4 regions of the Rhizobium sp. NLR22b genome follow, and region 4 is predicted to be linked to each of the others. Evidence: predicted binding sites of a transcription regulator. Region 4 holds the regulator's gene; each other region holds the start of a gene.

Region 1 (6,150 bases), on a different contig from region 4:
AAGCACTTTAAATAGCATGCAATCCGTCATTGATTGAAATGCCGCCACGAGCGGGCGAAAACACAGAGGGGGAGCGGAACATGAGCAGAGTGGCTCTGGTCACCGGAGGTACACGCGGCATCGGCGCGGCGATATCCATGGCGCTGAAAAATGCCGGCTACAGGGTTGCGGCCACTTACGCCGGCAATGACGAGAAGGCTCATGCCTTCCACGACGTCACCGGCGTTGCGGTATTCAAATGGGATGTTTCGGACTACGCTGCCTGCGGTGAAGGGATCACCAAGGTCGAACGCGAGATCGGGCCGGTCGAGATCCTCGTCAACAATGCCGGCATTACCCGCGACGCAATGTTCCACAAGATGACGCCGCAGCAGTGGCACGAGGTGATCAACACCAACCTGACCGGTCTGTTCAACATGACGCATCAGGTCTGGAGCGGCATGCGCGACCGCGGCTTCGGCCGCATCGTCAATATCTCGTCGATCAACGGCCAGAAGGGCCAGATGGGCCAGGCGAACTATTCGGCGGCCAAGGCCGGCGATCTCGGCTTTACCAAGGCGCTTGCCCAGGAAGGGGCTGCGAAAAACATCACCGTCAATGCCATCTGCCCCGGTTATATCGGAACGGAAATGGTGCTTGCCGTGCCGGAGAAGGTACTGAATGAACGCATCATTCCGCAGATCCCGGTCGGCCGTCTCGGCGAGCCCGAAGAGATTGCCCGCTGCGTTACCTTCCTCGTCTCCGACGATGCTGGTTTCATCACCGGTTCGACGCTGACGGCCAATGGCGGGCAATTCTTCGTTTAAGATAGGACGAACGTGTGTCGATTTGCAAAGGCGCGTTGCAGAACGCGCCTTTGCTTTTGTTCGGGAGGGCAGAAGCGGTTGCCGGTGTTCCGGTCTCGATCAACCCGAATCATGGCCGGCATTCGCTGCCGCGAGCGATCTCCGCTACCAAGACAAGAGATGAGACCGCGGTTGTCAGGAAAGCCGCGGCGACGAGAATGACGACGGTGGAATTGTCGGGCGATGGCGCCTGCCCTGCGCGTACGAGGTAAATATGCGGCTAGCTAATGGGCGTTGGTGGATTTGACTTTCATGACCGATCGTCAACGTCACGTTGACGGACGTGTCGGCAAAGAAAAACGGGCGCAGAAGCGCCCGTTGGGAGTCCGATATGTGATGCGATCAGTAACGGCAACGCGCCTCGTAGCGGCGGCCGTAGCGATCGCGATAGATGCAGTAGCCGCGGCGTTCGACCGACTGGCCGATGAGAGCGCCGGTCAGGCCGCCGGCAACGGCGCCGACTGCGGCACCGCCCCAGCTGTTGGTGACGGCACCGCCGATGACTGCACCGGTGCCGGCGCCGATCGCCGTGCCCTGCTCGGTCGCGGTGCAGGATGCGAGAGCGCCCACGAGCGCGCCGATAAGAACAATCTTCTTCATCATGTCGTAACTCCCCAGGTTAGTCGGGCTTTAGATGCGGCCCATTAGTACAAGGATAATGATAATGACCAGAACTAGCCCCAAACCGCCGGAAGGTCCATAGCCCCAGCCACGGCTATAACCCCAGTTCGGTAGGGCTCCGATCAGGAGCAGAATGAGGATAACGAGAAGTATCGTGCCAAGCATGGTGTTTTTCCTTCATTTCATCTGCAATCTGAATGGACAAGAAACACGCATTGGCGATTTTTGTTCCCGGTTGGGCGCGCGAATTAGGATGCGACGCGATTCATGGTTTGTGATCCGTCACCCCTGACAAATGGCCCGTATGGTTAAAAAGACATTGAAATACAACATGTTGCGGCGAACAAAGCAGGAAGATCACGATGTCTCCGATTCGTCGGTGATTCGTTCCGTTTTTGATCGGTCCGACGGGCAAGCGGGTCAGGCTTAAGGCTGTGTGAATTTGCTCGCCGGAAGATTAACACCGACGTGACGAGATCTTGCCGCCTGCCCCGCATCTAGCGGGCGGAACATGACGACGCCACCAGATATGGCCGTGAACGAAAGGGGAAAGCAGAGCAGTCGGCGATTCGTCGCCGATTCGTTCCGGATTTGATCGAGACGTTAATTTCGGCGGATTTTTCCCTTGGCAAAAAGCGAATGACAGACCTCCGGCAGGGTCACAAAATGCGAACCGGAGAGAGCCCCGCGATTCAGCATTTAGTAGGAAAAAGTGATTCAAAATCAATACTTAGCCGTGAACAAAAGCTGAATCAGCAGGAGTCAGCGATTCGTCTCTGATTCGTTCTCACGCTGTTCCGAATCGGAAAGGCGGACCGTCCGGACGACTCGCAAAAGTCGCAATCCCCCGACGCATTTTGAAATCTGCCCTTGCGTTTGCGGCAGTAGCTGTCCATGTGTTCTGTGCCTCCATCGAGATGGCAAAACTTTTCCCGGGGCGCGCCTGCCTCACTTGCATGGACCATGACTCTGACTTCGCAGCCGATGATTCTCAGCGGGCGCGGTGTGACCGCGGTGCTTGGACCAACCAATACCGGCAAGACCCATTATGCCATCGAGCGCATGGTCGCACATGGGACCGGCGTGATTGGCCTGCCACTCAGGCTTTTGGCCCGCGAGGTCTATACGCGGGTGGTGGAGAAGGTCGGCTTGCAGAACGTGGCTCTGGTCACGGGCGAAGAAAAGATTTCGCCGCCCAATGCGCGTTTTTCCGTTTGCACGGTCGAGGCGATGCCGCGGGAGACCAAAGCCGCCTTTGTCGCGATCGACGAGGTCCAGCTCGCCGGCGATCTCGAGCGTGGCCATATCTTCACCGACCGTATCCTGCACCTTCGCGGCCGGGATGAGACGCTGCTTCTGGGCGCGGGGACAATGCGGCCGATCCTGCAGCAGATCCTGCCCGGCGTCACGATCGTCGAGCGGCCACGGCTTTCGCATCTCCTTTACGCCGGGCAGAAGAAGATCACCCGGCTGCCGCAGCGCTCGGCCATCGTCGCCTTTTCCGCCGATGAGGTCTATGCCATCGCCGAGCTCATCCGCCGGCAGCGCGGCGGCGCGGCGGTCGTGCTGGGGGCGCTGAGCCCGCGCACCCGCAATGCGCAGGTCGCGCTCTATCAGGCGGGCGACGTCGAATATCTGGTGGCGACCGATGCGATCGGCATGGGCCTCAACCTCGACGTCGATCACGTCGCCTTCGCCCAGGACCGGAAATTCGACGGCTACCAGTTCCGCAACCTCAATCCGGCCGAGCTCGGCCAGATCGCCGGCCGCGCCGGGCGGCACGTGCGGGACGGCACCTTCGGTGTCACCGGCCAAGTCTCGCCCTTCGACGAGGAAGTGGTGCAGCGCATCGAGGGACATGAATTCGACAACGTCAAGGTTCTGCAGTGGCGCACGACGGAGATGGATTTCTCCTCAATTCAGTCGCTGCGCGCCAGCCTGGAGGCCGGGCCGCGCGTGCCCGGGCTGACGCGGGCGCTGCCGGCGGTCGATCAGCAGGCGCTCGAGCAGCTTTCGCGCTATCCCGAAGTGATCGACCTCGCCGACAGGCCGGCCCGCGTCGAAAAACTCTGGGAGGCTTGCGCGCTGCCCGACTACCGGCGTATCACTCCGGCCCAACATGCCGATCTTATTTCGACCCTCTTTTCCGATCTCGTGCGCTATGGCACGGTGAACGAGCAGTTTCTTGCGGAGCAGGTTCATCGCTCGGATCGAACTGATGGGGAAATTGACACGCTTTCGGCGCGAATCGCGCAGATAAGGACCTGGACCTACGTTTCGAATCGGCCCGGCTGGCTTGCCGATCCGACACATTGGCAGGAAAAGACGCGGGAAATCGAAGATCGATTGTCCGATGCGTTACATGAAAGGTTGACGAAACGCTTTGTTGATCGCAGGACATCTGTGCTCATGAAGCGCCTGAGAGAGAATGCGATGCTGGAAGCTGAAATCAGTGTGAATGGCGATGTCTTCGTTGAAGGACATCATGTAGGGCAGTTGAGCGGATTCCGTTTCACCCCGGTGGGGGGAACGGATGGACCGGATGCCAAGGCGGTTCAGGCTGCGTCGCAGAAGGCGCTCGCGCTCGAGTTCGAGGCCCGTGCGGCCCGGCTGCATGCCGCGGGCAATAGCGATCTGGCGATCGGTTCGGATGGCTTGATCCGTTGGCTCGGCGATCCCGTGGCGCGGCTTTCCGGCAGCGATCACGTCATGCGGCCGCGCGTGATCCTGCTCGCCGACGAGCAGTTGACGGGCAATGCCCGCGATCACGTCGCCGCCCGTATCGAACGTTTCGTCAATCATCACATCAGCACGGTATTGAAACCGCTCGATGATCTGTCGCGCGCCGAGGATCTGCAGGGCCTCGCCAAGGGACTTGCCTTCCAGCTGGTCGAAAATCTCGGCGTGCTCTTCCGCCGCGACGTCACCGAAGAGGTGAAGTCGCTGGATCAGGAGGCTCGCGCCTCCATGCGCCGCTACGGCGTGCGTTTCGGTGCCTATCATATCTTTGTTCCGGCCCTTCTGAAGCCGGCACCTGCCGAACTGATCACGCTGCTCTGGGCGTTGAAGAACGACGGTCTCGACAAGCCGGGCTACGGCGATCTCATCCCCGTGCTTGCCGCCGGCCGCACCTCGGTCGTCACCGATCCGAGCTTCGAGCGGATGTTCTACAAGCTCGCCGGCTTCCGCTTCCTCGGCAAGCGCGCCGTGCGCATCGACATTCTGGAGCGGCTTGCCGATATCATCCGTCCGCTGCTGCAATGGAAGCCCGGTCAGAGCAATCGTCCGGAGGGCGCCTATGACGGTCGCCGTTTCACGACGACGACGGCGATGCTGTCGATTCTCGGGGCGACGCTCGAGGACATGGAAGAGATCCTCAAGGGCCTCGGCTATCGCGCCGATGCCGTGAAGGCGGAAGAGGCGTCGGCCCATCTTGCGGCGCAGGACGCGGCTTCAGCCCCTGCCGCCTCCGCGGAAACATCCGCGGAAGAAGCGGCAGAAAAAGCCGATCACGATGATGCCGACGGAGCGACGGAAGAGGCTGTTTCCGAGCCGACCCAAGCCGAGCCGGCTTCGACGGCGGCCGACGTCCCCGCCACAGAAGCGAACGACAGCAACACTGCGGCCGAAGTGACCGAGGCAACCGCTTCGGCAGAGACTGCCGCCTCCGGGGAAGCTGGCGAGCCGGCGGAACCGAAGCCGGTTCTTTTGTGGCGTCTCGGCGGCCGCAATGACAACCATCGCCAAGCACGCGGCGGCCATGGCGAACGCCGGGGCGGCCAGAACCAGGAGCGCGGCGAACGCAATCGCCGTCCGAACGGCGGTGAAGGCGGCGAAGGCAATCGCGGCGGCGACGGGCGCGACAACCGCCACGGCCGCGGCAAGGACGGTGGCGGCCGTGACGGTGGCAGACCGCAGCAAGCAAGGGGCGAGCGCAAGGACCAGCCGCGCGGTGATCGTCAGGACCGTGGCGATCGGAAGGACCGCGGCGAGCGGAACGATCGCAATGACCGTAACGACCGCAACAACAATCGCGGCGCCCAGCCGCTGCGCTTCGAGGCCAAGCCGCCGCGCAAGGAGAAGCCGATCGATCCGGATTCTCCCTTCGCCAAGCTCGCAGCTCTCAAGGAACAGATGAAGAAGTAATCATGGGCGGGGAGACACAGCCGGCAAGCGGTTCGCGCCAGCGCATCGACAAGTGGCTGTTTTTCACGCGCATGGTGAAGTCGCGCTCGCTGGCCCAGAGTCACGTCCAGTCGGGGCACGTGCGCATCAACGGCGAGCGCTGCAGTCACCCGAGCCAGATGGTCAAGCCGGGTGACCGCGTCGAACTGACGCTGGAGCGGCGCGATGTCATTCTCATCGTGCGTCTCGCCGGGGAGCGGCGGGGTCCCTACGAGGAGGCCCGCCTGCTCTACGACGACCAATCCCCGCCGCCGGATGAGACAAAACGTCTCACGCCGTATGAGCAAGCGACCCGGGCGACGGGTACCGGCCGTCCGACCAAAAAGGAAAGACGTGCAATCGACAGGCTGATGTCGGACGAGGATTAGAAAACTCTGTCTGTGGCGGCGGCTTTGCAGATCGTTTACCCTTGAAATCCGGCGCTAAAGCCGATAGGTCACTGACAACCTGCCGGAAGCGTGCTTGCCTGCCAAGCCTGTCCACGCTTCGCCCGGCACGG
Region 2 (6,150 bases), on a different contig from region 4:
ATCGACAGCACTGAAACGCTCAACGAGATCCGGCGTCACCGCAACGACGGCGCTCGCCTTGCCATCTTCGGATACACCGATCAGCGTCACGATGCCGGAACCGATGCTGGCCTTGCCGTCATCGGCAAGACCCTTCAGGTCCTTCGGATCGACGCCGGCCACGGCCTTACCGAGGAATTTCACTCCAGCGACCTCGCGCACCGCATCGGCAGAGCCGCCCTGCCCGCCGCCCATGGCGAGCTTGCGCTTGGCGTCGGCCAGTTCCTTTTCGAGCTTGCGGCGCTCGTCCATCAGCGCTTCGACGCGCGACAGAACTTCCGAAGGCTGCACCTTCAGCGAGGCAGCGAGCGTCTTCACGCGATCATCCTGCTCGGCGAGATATTCGCGCGCCGATTCACCGGTCACCGCTTCGATACGGCGAACACCGGCGCCGACGGCGCTTTCGCCGAGGATGCGCACGAGGCCGATCTGACCGGTCGCCGACACATGCGTGCCACCACAAAGTTCGACCGAGTAAGGCCTGTTGCTTTTTGCGCCGTGCAGACCCGTGCCCATCGAAACGACGCGCACCTCATCGCCGTATTTCTCGCCGAAGAGCGCCATCGCGCCTTCGGCGATCGCGTCGTCGACGCTCATCAGGCGGGTCGTGACGGGCGCATTCTGCAGCACGATCTCGTTTGCCATGTCCTCGACCACCTTCAACTCCTCGGCCGACATCGGCTTGGGATGCGAAACGTCGAAACGCAGGCGCTCGGGCGCAACCAGCGAGCCCTTCTGGGCAACGTGGGTTCCGAGCACTTCGCGCAGCGCCTCGTGCAGCAGGTGGGTTGCCGAATGGTTGGCGCGCAGACGCGAACGGCGTGCATGGTCGACAGTCAGAACGACAGCATCGCCGGTCTTGAAGGCACCTTGGACGACGGTGCCGGTATGCACGAAGAGGCCCTCGCCCTTCTTCTGCGTGTCCGATATCTCGATCTTGCCGTGGTCCGAGGAGATGACGCCGGTATCGCCCATCTGACCGCCGGATTCTCCATAGAACGGCGTCTGGTTGACGACGATCTGCACCTTGTCGCCGGCCTTGGCTTCGTCGGCAACGGCGCTGTCTTTGACGATCGCCTGCACCACGCCTTCAGCGCTCTCTGTGTCGTAACCGAGGAACTCGGTTGCGCCATGCTTTTCCTTAAGCTCGAACCAGACGGTTTCGGTTGCCTTCTCGCCGGAGCCGGCCCAATGCGAGCGGGCTTCGGCCTTCTGGCGCTCCATGGCATCGGTGAAGCCCGCGATGTCGACGCCGATCTCGCGAGCGCGCAGGGCGTCTTGCGTCAGGTCGAGCGGGAAGCCGTAGGTGTCGTAAAGCTTGAAGGCGGTCTCGCCATCCAGCATGTCGCCCTTGCCGAGATCTGTGGTCGCATCCGACAGCAGCGACAGGCCACGCTCCAGCGTCTTGCGGAAGCGGCCTTCTTCAAGCTTCAGCGTCTCTGAGATCAGCGCCTCGGCGCGCACGAGTTCCGGATAAGCGCGGCCCATCTCCTGCACCAGCGTCGGCAGCAGCTTGTACATCAGCGGCTCCTTGGCGCCGAGAAGCTGGGCGTGCCGCATGGCGCGACGCATGATACGGCGCAGCACATAGCCTCGGCCCTCATTCGACGGCAGCACGCCGTCGGCGATCAGGAAGGCCGAGGAGCGCAGATGGTCGGCGATGACGCGGTGGCTGGCACTGCCTTCCGCCTTGACTCCTATCGTGTCCTCGATGGTGCCGGTCAGCATGCGGAAAAGATCGGTATCGAAGACGCTCTGAACGCCCTGGAGGATGCAGGCCATGCGCTCCAGACCCATGCCGGTGTCGATCGACGGACGCGGCAGCGGATTGCGAACCCCCGGCTCGGTCTGCTCGAACTGCATGAAAACCAGGTTCCAGAATTCCAGGAACCGGTCACCGTCTTCCTCGGGCGAACCGGGAGGGCCGCCCCAGACATTCTCGCCCTGGTCAATGAAGATTTCCGAGCACGGGCCGCAGGGGCCGGTATCGCCCATCTGCCAGAAGTTGTCGGAGGTCGGGATGCGGATGATCTTGTCGTCGGAGAAACCGGCGATCTTCTTCCACAAAGCCGCAGCTTCCTCGTCTTCGGAATAGACGGTCACCAGCAGACGATGCTTCGGCAGGCCGAACCCTTCGGTCACCAGCTTCCAGGCAAGCTCGATCGCATTCTCCTTGAAATAGTCGCCGAAGGAGAAATTGCCGAGCATTTCGAAGAAGGTCAGGTGACGCGCGGTATAGCCGACATTGTCGAGGTCATTATGCTTGCCGCCGGCGCGCACGCACTTCTGCGAGGTTGTCGCCGTCGCATAAGGACGTTTTTCCAGGCCGGTGAAGACGTTCTTGAATTGCACCATGCCGGCATTGGTGAACATCAGCGTCGGGTCGTTGCGCGGCACGAGCGGACTGGACGGAACGATCTCGTGGCCGTTCTTCTTGAAATAGTCGAGGAAGGTCGACCGGATATCGTTCACGCCGCTCATTCTATGCCCTTCAATGCTGCCCGAGGCCGGTAAATACAAATCCATCGGCTTTTAACGTTCGCCTCCGCCACTGTCCAGCCGACAAACAAAACCGGCCGCATTCTGATAAGGGAATGCAGCCGGCTGAGATATCAGATCAAGTTCAAGCGCGAAAATTACATTTCCGCGGCGGCATCGCCGTCATCGGCATCCGGACCGCCATTCTGCAGGAAACGATCGGCGATCAGGCCGGCATTCTGGCGCAGCGCCAGCTCGATCTCCCGAGCGAGATCCGGATTGTCGCGCAGGAAGGTTTTGGCGTTTTCGCGGCCCTGGCCGAGACGCTGGCTGTTATAGGAGAACCAGGCGCCCGACTTCTCGACGATACCGGCCTTGACGCCGAGATCGACGAGTTCGCCTGTCTTCGACACGCCTTCGCCATACATGATGTCGAACTCGACCTGCTTGAAGGGAGGCGCCATCTTGTTCTTGACGACTTTGACGCGGGTCTGGTTGCCGACCACCTCTTCGCGCTCCTTGACCGAGCCGATGCGGCGAATGTCGAGGCGCACGGACGCATAGAATTTCAGCGCATTGCCGCCCGTCGTTGTCTCCGGCGAACCGAACATGACGCCGATCTTCATGCGGATCTGGTTGATGAAGATCACCATGCAGTTCGACTTGGAGATCGAAGCGGTCAGCTTGCGCAGCGCCTGGCTCATCAGGCGGGCTTGCATGCCCGGCAGGCTGTCGCCCATCTCGCCTTCGATTTCGGCGCGCGGCGTCAGCGCGGCGACCGAGTCGACGACGAGAACGTCGACGGCGCCGGAGCGCACCAGCGTGTCGGTGATTTCGAGCGCCTGCTCGCCGGTGTCTGGCTGCGAGATCAGAAGGTTCTGCAGATCGACGCCAAGCTTGCGGGCATAGACCGGGTCGAGCGCGTGTTCAGCATCGACGAAAGCGCAGATGCCGCCCTTCTTCTGCGATTCCGCAATGGTTTGCAGCGCAAGCGTTGTTTTGCCCGAGCTTTCCGGCCCATAGATTTCAATGATACGGCCCTTCGGCAGACCGCCGATGCCGAGGGCGATATCAAGACCAAGCGAGCCCGTCGAAACCGTCTCGATCTCGACAACGTTCTCGTTGGAACCGAGTTTCATAATCGAGCCCTTGCCGAACGACCGCTCAATCTGTGAGAGTGCCGCTTCAAGCGCCTTGCTTTTGTCCACCGATTTGTCCTCTACCAGCCGCAATGAATTCTGAGACATCCGATCCACCTTTAGGTTATTGAAGCCGCTCAAGCAATGTCGAGTTTGTACCCTATTTGTTCCATTCCCGCAATAGGCGTACAAACATTTGAAAGAAAAAGGTAAAACGGCCCGTGTTCTACATTTGTTTTATCAATGCAAAGCAACGGCTTAGGCCTTATGAGCCGGCTTTGTCGCAGCCAGGCGGACCGCTTCGATTCGCCTTTCCCGGGTTATGAGAAGCGGGTGAGTTGATGAAAAAGATTCTCGTTCTCGGCGGCGCCCATATCGACAGGCGTGGCCGCATCTCCGGCGAAACGGCGCCAGGGGCCAGCAACCCCGGCACCTGGATCGAGGAGCCGGGCGGCGGCGGTTTCAATGCGGCGCGCAACCTTGCAAGACTGGGCTTTCACGTGACGATGATCTCGCCGCGCGGCGGCGATCCCTTCGGCGAAATGGTCGGCGAAGCCGCCGATTTCGCCGGCATCGACGACCGGCCCTTCGTCTTCCTCGACCGCAAGACGCCGAGCTACACAGCGATCATCGAGAAGAACGGCGACCTCGTGATCGCCCTTGCCGACATGGATCTCTACCGCTTCTTCGTGCCGCGGCGCCTGTCCATCCGCTGGGTGCGCGAGGCCTTCGCCGCGCATGATTTCATTCTCGTCGACGCCAATCTGCCGGAAGAGACGATCGCGGCGATCGTCGCCAAGGCGAACTCCCTGGCCAAACCCGTCGCGGCCATCGCAATCTCGCCGGCCAAGGTGGTCCGGCTGAAACCCTGCATCGCGGATATCGACTATCTGTTCCTGAACGAGGCCGAAGCCGCTGCCGTTACCGGCGTGCAGCCGGAGGATTCGGGCGGTTGGCCGCCGCTCCTGAACGAGATCGGCATCAGAAACGCCGTGGTCACCCGCGGCCGGCGCGAGCTTGTTGCGATTTGCAAAGACCGCGCCGTGGCGCTGCAGCCGCCAATCGCCGACACCGTCGCCGATGTCACGGGCGCCGGCGATTCCCTTGCCGCCGGCACGCTCGCCGCCTTGATATTTGGCCTGCCGCTTGAGGAGGCCATTCGCCACGGCGCGGCGGCGGCAGCGCTCACGGTGCAGTCACGGCACGCCGTCAACGAAAATCTGACGCCGGATCTCTTGAACGAGGCACTTGCCCTTGTTCCCGAGGTCAGAATTCTACATTGAAGCGACTGAATTAAAGAGTTGAGCATGATGCCGTTCGAAAACCGCCCACGCTTTTCGGTTTCATGCTCCGCCGATCACAGGACAAGATCATGACCAAGCCCATCTCCCCTCTTCTGCCGATCGCCTATTCGAAGGAGGTCGCCAGCGCCAAGCAGCGCGGCGCACCGCTGGTGGCGCTGGAATCGACCATCATCACGCATGGCATGCCCTATCCCGGCAATATCGAAATGGCGCGCAGCGTCGAGACGATCATTCGCGAACAGGGCGCCGTGCCGGCAACGATCGCGGTCATCCACGGCACGCTGCATATCGGCCTTGAAGCTGCGCAACTGGAGCAGCTTGCCAAGGCAACTGAGGTGATGAAGGTGTCGCGGGCCGATCTCGCCTTCGCGATCGCCGAGCGCCGCACCGGCGCCACCACGGTCGCGGCGACGATGATCGCGGCGGCCCGCGCCGGCATTCGTGTCTTCGCCACAGGCGGCATCGGCGGCGTGCATCGCGGCGCCGAGGAAAGCTTCGATATATCAGCCGATCTCGAAGAGCTCGCGCGCACCGGCGTTATCGTCGTCTGCGCCGGCGCCAAGGCAATCCTCGACATTCCAAAGACGCTTGAAGTGCTGGAGACGCGCGGCGTGCCCGTGGTCACCTATGAGAGCGAAGAATTCCCAGCCTTCTGGTCGCGTTCATCAGGTATCCGCAGCCCGCTCTCGCTGAACAGCCCGGCGGCCATCGCCAATTTCCAGACGGTGCGCGAACAGCTCGGCATCGACGGCGGCATGCTCGTCGCCAATCCGGTGCCGGAAGCCGACGAAATCGCGCGTGAAGAGATGGAAATCTATATCGAGCGGGCACTTGATAGCGCCGAGCGCGACGAAGTGACCGGCAAGGCGGTGACGCCTTATCTGCTCTCGACCATCTTCGACCTGACGGATGGTCAGAGCCTGAAGACGAACATCGCTCTGGTGGAGAACAATGCAAGGCTTGCGGCGGAGATTGCCGTGGCTTTGGGTGAGTAATTTTTGACGGCCGGGCCGGTCCCGCCATACAGATAGATAGTGCCGTTGAGCCGCCCCTCTGCCCTGCCGGGCATCTCCCCCACAGGTGGGAGATTGGCTGGACCCAAGGTTTACCAAAACAATAGGCGTTGTAGCTCGGCAAAGCGGTGGCTGTGTGGGACGGCTAAGCCGCTCATCGAGCTCCCCCCTTGTGGG
Region 3 (6,150 bases), 130 kb from region 4:
CGCCTCGTCCTCGGGCAAGGGCAGGATGGTGGTGATGCGCTCGCCGGGTTCGAGCGGCAGCATGTTGATCAGCGCCTTGCCGCGCGAGGTCGGCGTGCCGATCGGCAGTCGCCAGACCTTCTCCTTATAGACGATGCCGCGGGAGGAGAAGAACAGGACTGGCGTATGGGTGTTGACCACGAATAGCCGGCTAACGAAATCTTCGTCGCGGGTGGTCATGCCGGAGCGGCCCTTGCCGCCGCGGCGCTGGGCACGGTAGGTGGTCAGCGGCACGCGCTTGATGTAACCAAGATGCGAGACGGTGACGACCATATCCTCGCGGGCGATCAGATCCTCGTCGTCCATTTCGAGGCCGCCATCGACGATCTCGGTGCGGCGTGGCGTGCCGAACTCGTCGCGGACGGCGGACAGTTCGTCCTTGACGATGGTCTGGATGCGCACACGCGAGGAAAGAATATCGAGGTAATCCCGGATTTCCTCGCCTATCTTATTGAGTTCATCACCGATTTCGTCACGGCCGAGTGCAGTCAGGCGGGCAAGGCGCAGCTCGAGAATGGCGCGCGCCTGCTCCTCGGAGAGGTTGTAGGTGAGGTCGTCGTTGATGCGGTGGCGCGGATCGTCGATCAGACGGATCAGGCTTTCGACATCTTCGGCCGGCCAGCGGCGCGTCATCAGCTCTTCGCGGGCCGACTGCGGATCGGGCGCCTGGCGAATGACGCGGATGACTTCGTCGATATTGGCGACGGCGATCGCGAGGCCAACCAAGACGTGCGCGCGCTCGCGCGCCTTGCGCAGCAGGAACTTCGTTCTCCGGCTAACGACTTCCTCGCGGAAAGAGACGAAGGCGCGCAGCATGTCGAGCAGGGTCAGCTGCTCCGGCTTGCCGCCGTTCAGCGCCACCATGTTGCAGCCGAAGGAGGTCTGCAGCGGCGTGTAGCGATAAAGCTGATTGAGGATGACCTCGGCATTGGCGTCGCGCTTCAATTCGATGACGACGCGATAGCCTTGGCGGTCGGATTCGTCGCGCAAGTCGGAGATGCCCTCGATGCGCTTTTCACGCACCAACTCGGCCATCTTCTCGATCATCGTCGCCTTGTTCACCTGGTAGGGAATTTCGGTGATGATGATCTGCTCGCGGTCGCCGCGCATCGGCTCGATGGTGGCGACGCCACGCATGATGACGGAGCCACGGCCGGTCTCGTAGGCCGAGCGGATACCGGCACGGCCGAGGATCTTGGCGCCCGTGGGGAAGTCAGGGCCGGGAATGATCTGCATCAGTTCCGGCAGCTCGATCGCCGGATCGTTGATCAGCGCGATGCAGCCGTCGATCACTTCGGAGAGGTTGTGCGGCGGAATATTGGTGGCCATGCCGACGGCGATGCCGCCGGCGCCGTTGACGAGCAGGTTCGGGAACTTGGCGGGAACCACGACCGGCTCAGAGAGCGTGCCGTCATAGTTGTCGCGGAAATCGACGGTTTCCTTGTCGAGATCGTCGAGCAGCGAATGAGCAGCCTTTTCCAGGCGGCACTCGGTGTATCGTTCGGCCGCCGGCGGATCGCCGTCGACGGAGCCGAAATTGCCCTGACCGTCGATCAGCGGCAGCCTGAGCGACCAGGGCTGCGCCATGCGGGCGAGCGCATCATAGATCGCAGCGTTGCCGTGCGGATGGTATTTACCCATCACGTCGCCGGTAACGCGGGCGCATTTGACGTATTTCTTGTTCCAGTCGATGCCGAGCTCGGACATGCCGTAGAGGATGCGCCGGTGGACGGGCTTCAGGCCGTCGCGCACGTCGGGCAACGCGCGGCTGACGATGACGCTCATGGCGTAATCGAGATACGACCGCTGCATTTCCTCCATGATGGAGATGGGCTCGATGCCTGGCGGGAGCTTCCCGCCGCCGGGGGGTGTTTGCTCAGTCAAAACAGATCACGATCTCTTCTAGAATCACTTGAAGATTTATAGCGGAAAGCCTGTTCCCGCGCCAATTTCTGAGCGCGTTTTGAACAGGCTTTTGCGGCCGAAAAAGGGTAAAGCACCGGAGTTGTGCGGCCGGACCGGACAAATCCGCCGCAGGCCGCCGCGGCACATTTGCCAAATCCAAATCCCAGCTTCACAATCGCAGTAAATCACACACCCATATGGGCTTTGGGAGAGACGATGGCAAGCGCCGACCAATTGATCAACGCCTTCACGACGCTTCTCGTCACCATCGATCCCCCAGGGCTGGCGCCGCTGTTCCTGGGGTTGACAACCGGCATGAGCAGAGCCCAGCGCACGCAGGTGGCGCTGCGCGGTTCGACGATCGCCTTCATCATCCTCGCGGTCTTTGCGCTGTTCGGCGCCGGCGTGCTCGGCGTGCTCGGCATCTCGATCGGCGCCTTCCGCATCGCCGGCGGGCTGCTGCTCTTCTGGATTGCCTTCGAAATGGTCTTCGAGAAGCGGCAGGACCGCAAGGAGAAGGCGACCGAGGTGGCGATCACCAAGGATCATATCGAAAATGTCGCCGTCTTTCCCCTCGCCTTGCCGCTGATCGCCGGCCCTGGGGCGATCTCGGCGACGATCCTGCTTGCCGGGACGCTCGCGACCTCGATCGGAAAGTTGCAACTGATCGGCGTCCTTGCCGCCAATCTGCTGCTGACCTTCGTCATGCTGCTCGTCGCCGAACGGCTCGACCGTTTCCTTGGCGTCACCGGCCGGGCAATCCTGACACGGCTGCTCGGCGTCATCCTCGCCGCGCTTGCGGCGCAATTCGTCGTCGACGGGGCAAAATCGGCGCTCAATCTGATCAGCGCGACGCCGCACTGACAAGGCGCCGACTGAAGCAATTGCAGTCGGAAAGCAGAGAGAGCATGGTGCCGCTCAGGACACCATGCTCTCAGCTGCTTATAAAGTCAGGAACCGCGATCGATCAGAACGGGATGTCGTCGTCGAGATCGCGCGAGAAGTTGCCTCCGCCACCGCCGCGGTTCGACGATGAGGACGACGCCGGGGCTCCGTAATCGTCGCCGTAATCATTGTTGCTGCTGCCGCCGCGGCCGCCGCCGAAGCCGGAGCTCGCACCGCCGCCCTCGCCGCGTCCATCCAGCATGGTCAGCGTCGAATTGAAGCCCTGCAGCACCACTTCCGTCGAATAACGGTCCTGGCCCTGCTGGTCCTGCCATTTGCGGGTCTGCAGCTGGCCTTCGATATAGAGCTTGGCGCCCTTCTTCACATATTGCTCGACGACCTTGCAGAGGCCTTCGTTGAAGACGACGACAGTGTGCCATTCGGTCTTTTCGCGGCGTTCGCCGGAATTGCGGTCGCGCCAGGTCTCCGAGGTCGCGATACGGAGATTGGCGATCGGCCGGCCATCCTGAGTGCGGCGGATTTCGGGATCTGCACCCACGTTTCCAACCAGAATTACCTTGTTCACGCTACCAGCCATGCTTCTCACCCTGCCTGCCGCCCTGCCCGGCGGCGTTAATCGATCAGCGCACCTTAAACCATCGCGGACCGCCAATGCGCGTAAACGGTCGTTCATCCACATGTTTATCCATCAGAAAGCCGCATGCATTCATCAGGAATTTTGTTCTTTATTTGTTCTAGTTTATCCGTATGATCCTGTCAACAGAATCGAAAACCTTGAAGCTTCCCGGATATTCAGCCTCGACTCGCCCGCCGGCATCACTAAATAAGGGCTGTTACCCAGAAAACCAAAGCAGAGACGATGAGCGAACTGAAGACGATCTCCATCCGCGGCGCGCGCGAGCATAATCTGAAGAGCATCGATCTCGATCTGCCGCGCAACAAGCTGATCGTCATGACCGGTCTGTCGGGCTCGGGCAAATCCTCGCTCGCCTTCGACACTATCTATGCCGAGGGCCAGCGGCGCTATGTCGAAAGCCTGTCGGCCTATGCCCGGCAGTTCCTCGAAATGATGCAGAAGCCCGATGTCGACCAGATCGACGGGCTGTCGCCTGCCATCTCGATCGAGCAGAAGACCACGTCGCGTAACCCGCGCTCGACGGTCGGCACCGTCACCGAGATCTATGACTATATGCGCCTGCTCTTTGCCCGCGTCGGCGTTCCCTATTCGCCGGCGACCGGCCTGCCGATCGAGAGCCAGACCGTCAGCCAGATGGTCGACCGCATCCTCGCTTTTGGCGAAGGCACCCGTCTTTATATTCTCGCGCCGCTCGTGCGCGGCCGCAAGGGCGAATACAAGAAGGAACTGGCGGAGCTGATGAAGAAGGGCTTCCAGCGCGTCAAGATCGACGGCCAGTTCTACGAAATCGCCGAGGCGCCTGTTCTCGACAAGAAATACAAGCACGACATCGACGTGGTCGTCGACCGCATCGTCGTGCGCCCCGATGTGTCGGCGCGCCTGGCCGACAGCCTGGAGACCTGCCTGAAACTCGCCGACGGGCTGGCAGTCGCCGAATTCGCCGACAAGCCGCTGCCGCCGGAGGAAACGTCGGCCGGCGGCTCGGCCAACAAGTCGCTGAACGAAACGCATGAGCGCGTGTTGTTTTCGGAGAAGTTCGCCTGCCCGGTCTCGGGCTTTACCATTCCGGAAATCGAGCCCCGCCTCTTCTCGTTCAACAACCCCTTCGGCGCCTGCCCGACCTGCGATGGTCTCGGCGCCCAGCAGAAGATCGACCCGGATCTGATCGTGCCCGAACCGGAGCGCACCTTGCGCGACGGGGCGATCGCCCCCTGGGCCAAGTCGACCTCGCCCTATTATAATCAGACGCTGGAGGCGCTCGGCAAACATTACGGCTTCAAGCTCGGCACCCGCTGGAACGATCTTTCCGACGAGGCCAAGGATGTGATCCTCAACGGCACCGACGACAAGATCGAATTCCATTACGCCGACGGCGCCCGTTCCTATACGACGCACAAGAACTTCGAGGGCATCATCACCAATCTCGAGCGCCGCTGGAAGGAGACGGATTCCGCCTGGGCGCGCGAGGATATCGAGCGCTTCATGTCGGCCGCCCCCTGCCCGGCCTGCAACGGCTATCGCCTGAAGCCGGAAGCGCTGGCGGTGAAGATCAACAGGCTGCATATCGGCGAAGTGACCGAGATGTCGATCCGCGTCGCCCGCGACTGGTTCGAAACGCTGCCGGCGACCTTCAACGCCAAGCAGAACGAGATTGCCGTGCGGATCCTCAAGGAGATCCGCGACCGGCTGCGATTCCTCAACGATGTCGGCCTGGAATATCTCAGCCTGTCGCGCAATTCAGGCACGCTGTCGGGCGGCGAAAGCCAGCGCATCCGCCTCGCCTCGCAGATCGGCTCGGGCTTGACGGGCGTACTTTACGTGCTCGACGAGCCGTCGATTGGCCTGCATCAGCGCGACAATGCCCGATTGCTCGACACGCTGAAGCACCTGCGCGATATCGGCAATACCGTGATCGTCGTCGAGCATGACGAGGATGCCATCCTGACGGCCGATGACGTCGTCGACATCGGTCCCGCGGCTGGTATCCATGGGGGGCAGGTCATCGCCCATGGCACGCCGCGGGATATCATGGACAATCCGAAGTCGCTGACCGGCAAATATCTCTCGGGCGAACTCGGCGTTCCGGTTCCGGACGAGCGCCGCAAGCCGAAGAAGGGTCGCGAGATCAAGGTCGTCGGCGCGCGCGGCAACAATCTGAAGAACGTCACCGCCTCGATCCCGCTCGGCGTCTTTACGGCGGTGACCGGCGTTTCCGGCGGCGGCAAGTCCACCTTCCTGATCGAGACGCTGTATAAATCAGCGGCGCGCCGCGTCATGGGCGCGCGCGAAATTCCGGCCGACCACGACCGCATCGACGGTTTCGAGCATATCGACAAGGTGATCGATATCGACCAGTCGCCGATCGGCCGCACACCGCGCTCGAATCCGGCGACCTATACCGGCGCCTTCACGCCGATCCGCGACTGGTTCGCCGGCCTGCCGGAAGCCAAGGCGCGCGGCTACCAGCCGGGCCGCTTCTCCTTCAACGTCAAGGGCGGCCGCTGCGAGGCCTGTCAGGGCGACGGCGTCATCAAGATCGAGATGCACTTCCTGCCCGATGTCTATGTCACCTGCGACGTCTGCCACGGCAAGCGCTATAACAGAGAGACGCTCGACGTCACCTTCAAGCAGAAGTCGATCGCCGACGTGCTCGACATGACGGT
Region 4 (6,150 bases):
CTGCTCTGGTGACGGATGAACGGCGCGCCATCTCGAAGACGACGACGGAGGCGCTGCGCCAGTCCGGCCTTGCCCATATCGTCGCGATCTCGGGCCTCAACATGGCGCTGTCGGCCGGCATCTTCTTCGTCGGCTTCCGCATGCTGCTCTGCCTCTTTCCCGGCGTCGCCCAAGCCTATCCGACAAAGAAGATCGCCGCCGCCGGTGCGCTCATGGCCGTCACCGCCTATTACCTGATCTCCGGTTTCGGGGTTTCGGCCGAGCGCGCTTTTATCATGATGACCATCATGCTGATTGCCGTCTTCTTCGATCGGCCGTCGATCAGCCTGCGCAATGTCGTTCTCTCTGCGCTCATCATCATCGCCATTTCACCTTCGGAAGTATTGGGACCGAGCTTTCAGATGTCCTTTGCCGCGACATTGGCTTTGGTATCGGGCTATCAGCTGTGGAAGGACAGGCGTGTCCGTGAAAACGCTTTCCTGAAATTGCCGATCATCAGGCCGGTGGTTGTCGTCGCCGGTTTCTTCGGCGGCGTCTTCCTGACCTCGCTGATCGGCGGTTTTTCCACCGCCCTGTTTTCGATCGAGCATTTTCATCGCCTGACGGCTTACGGCCTGCCGGCAAACCTTGCGACGATGCCGATCATCTCCTTCATCGTCATGCCGGCCGGGCTGCTGGCGATGCTGCTCATGCCCTTCGGGCTGGATGCTCCGCTCTGGACGGTGGTCGGATTCGGCCTCGATCTGGTGATTGCGGTTGCCAAGACGGTGTCCGGCTGGGGCGGCGATATCGGCATCGGCCGCTTGCCCGCCTGGTATTTCGCAGTGGCGGTGGCAGGCTTTCTGCTGCTGACGCTGCTGCGCACCCGGCTGCGCCATGTCGGCACATCCATCATCGCCGTCTCGACACTCACCGTACTGCTGCTGCCGGCTCCCCGCCCGCCGGATCTGGTGATTTCGGAGGATGGTGGTCTGGTTGCGGTCGTTGCGGCTGAGGCAATCGCGTCCAACCGTGAAAACCCGCCGGATTTCATCTTCGACCAGTGGCAGCGAGCGCTGGTCCTGCCGACACATGTTCCACCGAAGATGCTGGATGGTCCGGCTATCCCGCCGGAAGGAGAAGACCGCCGAGTCAGGCTTTCCCGCGATCAGCAGAACGAAGCGAGCGCAGCGATGCGGGCAGCCGCAGCAGGCGGTGAAGCAAACCGGTTTTCCTGCGTCAAGAAGGCGTGGTGCACATCACGACTCGGCAATGGCCATATCGTCACCGTCATCGACAATGCCGCCTATCTCGGCCCGGCCTGCGATACGGCCGATATCGTCGTGACCTCGGTCCGCCTGCGTTTCAACAGCTGCCGTTCAGGCGGGACGCTCTTCACCGGCGAGACGCTCCGCAGGACCGGTTCCGTCGAATTGCGCTTCGCCGATGCCGGCCTGCAGGTCGCAACCGCATTCGAGGCGCTATCGCGGCCATGGATGCGCCATCGCGCCTATGATTGGCGCAAAGACAGTTTTACCGAATCCGGTCCGGCTGCTGTCAGTGATAACGGCGAATGAGGCCGACGAGCTTGCCCTGCACCTTGACGCGGTCCGGCCCGAAAATCCGGGTCTCGTAAGCCGGGTTGGCGGCTTCCAACGCGATCGAGGCGCCCTTCCGGCGGAAGCGTTTCAGCGTTGCTTCCTCGTCGTCGACGAGGGCAACGACGATGTCGCCGGGACTTGCGGTGCTGCCGTTGCGGATGATCACGGTGTCGCCGTCGAAGATGCCGGCGTCGATCATCGAATCGCCCTTGACCTCCAGCGCGTAGTGCTCACCGGAGCCAAGCATGTCCGCGGGAATGACGATGTCATGCGTGTTGTTCTGGATCGCCGAGATCGGAACGCCGGCGGCGATTCTTCCCATGACCGGCACGGAGACAGAGTTGCCGTTGTCGGCGACCGGCTTTGCGGCAGCGGGGGCGGCGACCGGCTGGGGTTTGCCGAGGCTGCCCTCGATGACGCTCGGCGAAAAACCGCGGCGCTGTTGCAGGCTGGGGTTATAGGCCTCCGGAAGCTTGATCACTTCAAGCGCCCGGGCGCGATTCGGTAGGCGGCGAATGAAGCCGCGCTCCTCGAGCGCCGTGATCAGGCGGTGAATGCCGGATTTCGAGGCGAGATCCAGGGCATCCTTCATTTCGTCGAAGGAGGGAGGGACGCCGGATTCCTTCATGCGCTCATGAATGAAAAGGAGAAGCTCCTGTTGTTTGCGCGTGAGCATCGACGTCAGACCCCTGATTGAAACAAATCCAGAACAGACACTATATGTTCCATATGTGTTCCGCAAGTAGCTAAATTTCCGTAAAACTTCGGGCCAACTCGTCGAGATTTTTAATTTCATTCGACGGGATTGGCGCACATCGCTTGCATTCGGGGAGGGGCTGTCGCACATCTTTGCCCCTTTCAGGAGGATATCATGAACGCGCATTCCGCCAAGTCGCATCCGCTGGATCACGTCGTGCTGCCGGTGGTCAATATCGATCTGGCGCGTGAGAGGCTCGGCAAGCTCGGTTTCACCGTCGCCGCCGATGGGCGCCATCCCTTCGGAACGGAGAATGCCTGCGTCTTTTTCGCCGACAAGACCTATCTGGAGCCGCTTGGCGTGGCGAGCGTCGAGGAGAGCGAGGCAGCGGCCCGCCACGGCAATGTCTTCATCGCCCGCAATCGCGCCTTCCGCTTCCGCTGCGGCGAGGAGGGATTGTCTGCGCTGGCCTTCCTCAGCGAGGATGCCGGCCTCGATCATAAGCGCTTCGTCAGCAACGGCGCGAGCGCCGGCGAGATGTTGCAATTCAGCCGGCCGATGCGGATGCCGGATGGTTCGGAGACCGTCGGCAGCTTCAAGCTGGCCTTTGCAGCTGATCTGCGCGCACCCGATTTCTTTCTCTTTACCTGCCAGCGCATCAATTCCTTCCCGACAGATCGCGCCGCGCTGGAGACGCATGCCAATGGCGTGATCGGCATTGCCGAGATCGCGCTTTGTGCGCCGGACCCGGCGGCATTCGCCGCCTTCGTCGGGCTTGCGATAGGGCAGGCGGCGGCGGAGAAAACCGGTTTCGGCGTGAATATCGCGGCATCAAATGCGAAGATCAGCCTGATGACGCCCGAAGGGCTGGAGGCCTATTTCGAGCTTGCCGTCTCATCCGCCGATCGTGGTCTGCGCGGCCGGGTAATCCTCTTCACCGTCGCCGATCTTGCCGTGACAGAAGCGCATTTGGGTGCTAACGGGATCACATTCACGCGCAAGAACAATCGCATTCTGGTGAAGTCTACGCCCGGGCAGGGTGCGCTCTTCGCCTTCGAGGAAACACGATGAGCACCGACACGAATTCCGAAGTCAGGATCGGCGAAGGCGAAGGTCAGGTCACCTTTTCCAATACCGCCCGCCTGTCGCTGATTGCCGGCCCCTGTCAGATGGAGAACCGGGACCACGCCTTCATGGTCGCCGGCACGCTGAAGGAGCTTTGCGCAAAGCTTGGCATGGGTCTTGTCTACAAAAGCTCCTTCGACAAGGCCAACCGCACCTCGCTCTCGGCCGAGCGCGGCATCGGCCTGGAAAAGGGCATGGAGGTCTTTGCCGACCTCAAGAAGGAATTCGGCTTTCCGGTCATAACCGACGTCCATACGGCCGAGCAATGCGCCGAGGTGGCCAAGGTGGTCGATGTCCTGCAGATCCCGGCCTTCCTCTGCCGTCAGACCGACCTACTGATCGCCGCCGCAAGGACCGGCCGTGCCGTCAATGTCAAGAAGGGCCAGTTCCTCGCCCCCTGGGACATGAAGAACGTCCTGAAGAAGCTCAACGCCAGCGGCAATCCGAATGTGCTCTTGTGCGAGCGTGGCGCTTCCTTCGGCTACAATACGCTGGTCTCCGACATGCGCTCGCTGCCGATTATGGCGGCGATGGGCGCTCCCGTCATCTTCGACGCGACGCATTCCGTCGCTCAGCCGGGCGGGCAGGGCGATTCCTCCGGCGGCCAGCGCGAGTTCGTGGAAACGCTGGCGCGCGCGGCAGTGGCGACGGGAATTGCCGGCGTCTTCCTCGAAACCCATCAGGACCCCGACAACGCGCCGTCCGATGGCCCGAATATGGTTTATCTCAAGGACATGCCGCGACTGCTCGAGAAGCTGCTTGCCTTCGATGCGATCGCCAAGTCCTGACGTTCAACAAGCTGACATGTTCGTGGTTTAGGCCACGACGGAATGCTGGTTCGGAGGCCGGAAATTGCGGCATTGTAATTTGCACGCCTTCGATTATGACAGGCTTCGAACGACTTATCACCCACCGAGCAGGAAGAACCCATGACTGCAATCACCGATATCATCGCCCGCGAGATCCTCGATAGCCGTGGCAACCCCACCGTCGAAGTCGACGTCTATCTCGAAGACGGCAGCATGGGCCGCGCGGCCGTTCCCTCGGGCGCCTCGACGGGCGCGCATGAGGCGGTCGAGCTGCGCGACGGCGGCAAGCGCTATCTCGGCAAGGGCGTCGAAAAGGCGGTCGAGGCCGCCAACACCGAGATCTTCGACGCGATCGGCGGCATCGACGCCGAAAACCAGATTCAGATCGACAACATCATGATCGAGCTCGACGGCACGCCGAACAAGTCGCGCCTCGGCGCCAACGCCATCCTCGGCGTCTCGCTCGCCGTCGCCAAGGCTGCCGCCCAGGCATCCGGCCTGCCGCTTTACCGCTACGTCGGCGGCGCTTCCGCCAGCCTCCTGCCGGTGCCGATGATGAACATCATCAACGGCGGCGCCCATGCCGACAATCCGATCGACTTCCAGGAATTCATGATCCTGCCGGTCGGCGCCGATTCGATCGCCGACGCCGTGCGTATGGGGTCGGAAGTCTTCCATACGCTTCGAAAGGAGCTTGCCGCGCAGGGCCACAACACCAATGTCGGTGACGAAGGCGGCTTCGCCCCCGGCCTGAAGAGCGCGCCCGAAGCCCTGGATTTCATCATGAAGTCGATCGAGAAAGCCGGCTACAAGCCGGGCGACGACATGTGCCTCGGCCTCGACTGCGCCTCGACGGAATTCTTCAAGGACGGCAAGTATGTTCTCGAAGGGGAAGGCCGTACGCTCGAATCGGGCGCCATGGCCGAATATCTCGCCGAGCTCGCCGGCAAATACCCGATCATCTCGATCGAGGACGGCATGGCCGAAGACGACTGGGACGGCTGGAAGGCGCTGACCGATCTGATCGGCAAGAAGACCCAGCTCGTCGGCGACGATCTCTTCGTCACCAACTCCGCCCGCCTTCGCGACGGCATCCGCATGGGCGTCGCCAACTCGATCCTCGTCAAGGTCAACCAGATCGGCTCGCTGACGGAAACCCTCGACGCCGTCAACACGGCGCATAAGGCGGCCTATACCGCGGTCATGTCGCACCGCTCCGGCGAAACCGAAGATTCGACCATCGCCGATCTTGCCGTTGCCACCAACTGCGGCCAGATCAAGACCGGTTCGCTGTCGCGTTCCGACCGTCTCGCCAAGTACAATCAGCTGATCCGCATCGAGGAAGGCCTCGGCCCCCAGGCCCAGTATGCCGGCCGCTCGATCATCAAAGGCTGATCGTTCCGATTTTCAACGGCTCGACCCGCGCCTCCCGGCGCGGGTTTTTTCGTGCGCGCTTTCTACGGTCAATGAACGGTTAATCTCTGCGCGTTATGCTGAGCGAATTGGTAATGCGTTCAAGAGCATGCGTGTATGTGGACAAAGCATCATAAGAAGAGAAAGCTCGGCCGCTTCGTCATTCCGGCCATGACGGTCGCCTTCCTTTCCTATTTCGGTTATCATTGCATCCATGGCGATTATGGCCTGCGGGCGACGGAGACGTTCGAGCGTCAGCGCGTCGCGCGCGAAAGGGAGCTTGCCGTCCTTAAGGCGAAGCGCGAACATCTGGAAAGCCAGGTCGCGCTGCTGAGTGATGGCTCGCTCGACAAGGATATGTTGGACGAAAAGGCGCGATATCAGCTGAATATGTCGCGCGCGGACGAGATCGTCATTTTCAACCATTATTCCAATTAACCGAAATCGGGTTAATTGGAATTCCCGATTTGTTTTCAATGATTTAGCGCCGAATACGAGCCATGCAATTATGGCATTGCTGTGGTCA

The links. Region 4 encodes LexA, which represses DNA repair genes until DNA is damaged. Its sites were predicted from a motif close to TGTTCNNNNTGTGTTCNG; they were not measured.
Region 1: the regulator LexA is predicted to act here: its motif matches at 2,249-2,266, upstream of HJC00_RS08900 (helicase-related protein).
Region 2: the regulator LexA is predicted to act here: its motif matches at 3,879-3,896, upstream of recA (recombinase RecA).
Region 3: the regulator LexA is predicted to act here: its motif matches at 3,570-3,587, upstream of uvrA (excinuclease ABC subunit UvrA).

The regions. Positions count from the first base shown of each region.
Region 1 is NZ_JABDWM010000004.1:175,210-181,359, forward strand. Features, by position in the region: gene HJC00_RS08880 (acetyl-CoA C-acetyltransferase) at 1-11, shown strand, start outside; gene HJC00_RS08885 (beta-ketoacyl-ACP reductase) at 81-806, shown strand; gene HJC00_RS08890 (YMGG-like glycine zipper-containing protein) at 1,188-1,448, opposite strand; gene HJC00_RS08895 (DUF3309 family protein) at 1,476-1,631, opposite strand; gene HJC00_RS08900 (helicase-related protein) at 2,430-5,612, shown strand; gene HJC00_RS08905 (RNA-binding S4 domain-containing protein) at 5,615-6,019, shown strand.
Region 2 is NZ_JABDWM010000012.1:127,495-133,644, reverse strand. Features, by position in the region: gene alaS (alanine--tRNA ligase) at 1-2,520, opposite strand, end outside; gene recA (recombinase RecA) at 2,676-3,764, opposite strand; gene HJC00_RS20010 (carbohydrate kinase family protein) at 3,995-4,939, shown strand; gene HJC00_RS20005 (pseudouridine-5'-phosphate glycosidase) at 5,029-5,955, shown strand.
Region 3 is NZ_JABDWM010000009.1:39,645-45,794, forward strand. Features, by position in the region: gene gyrA (DNA gyrase subunit A) at 1-1,923, opposite strand, end outside; gene HJC00_RS16085 (MarC family protein) at 2,161-2,808, shown strand; gene HJC00_RS16090 (single-stranded DNA-binding protein) at 2,912-3,427, opposite strand; gene uvrA (excinuclease ABC subunit UvrA) at 3,710-6,150, shown strand, end outside.
Region 4 is NZ_JABDWM010000009.1:169,717-175,866, reverse strand. Features, by position in the region: gene HJC00_RS16730 (ComEC/Rec2 family competence protein) at 1-1,556, shown strand, start outside; gene lexA (transcriptional repressor LexA) at 1,537-2,256, opposite strand; gene HJC00_RS16720 (VOC family protein) at 2,452-3,348, shown strand; gene kdsA (3-deoxy-8-phosphooctulonate synthase) at 3,345-4,190, shown strand; gene eno (phosphopyruvate hydratase) at 4,332-5,606, shown strand; gene HJC00_RS16705 (septum formation initiator family protein) at 5,742-6,062, shown strand.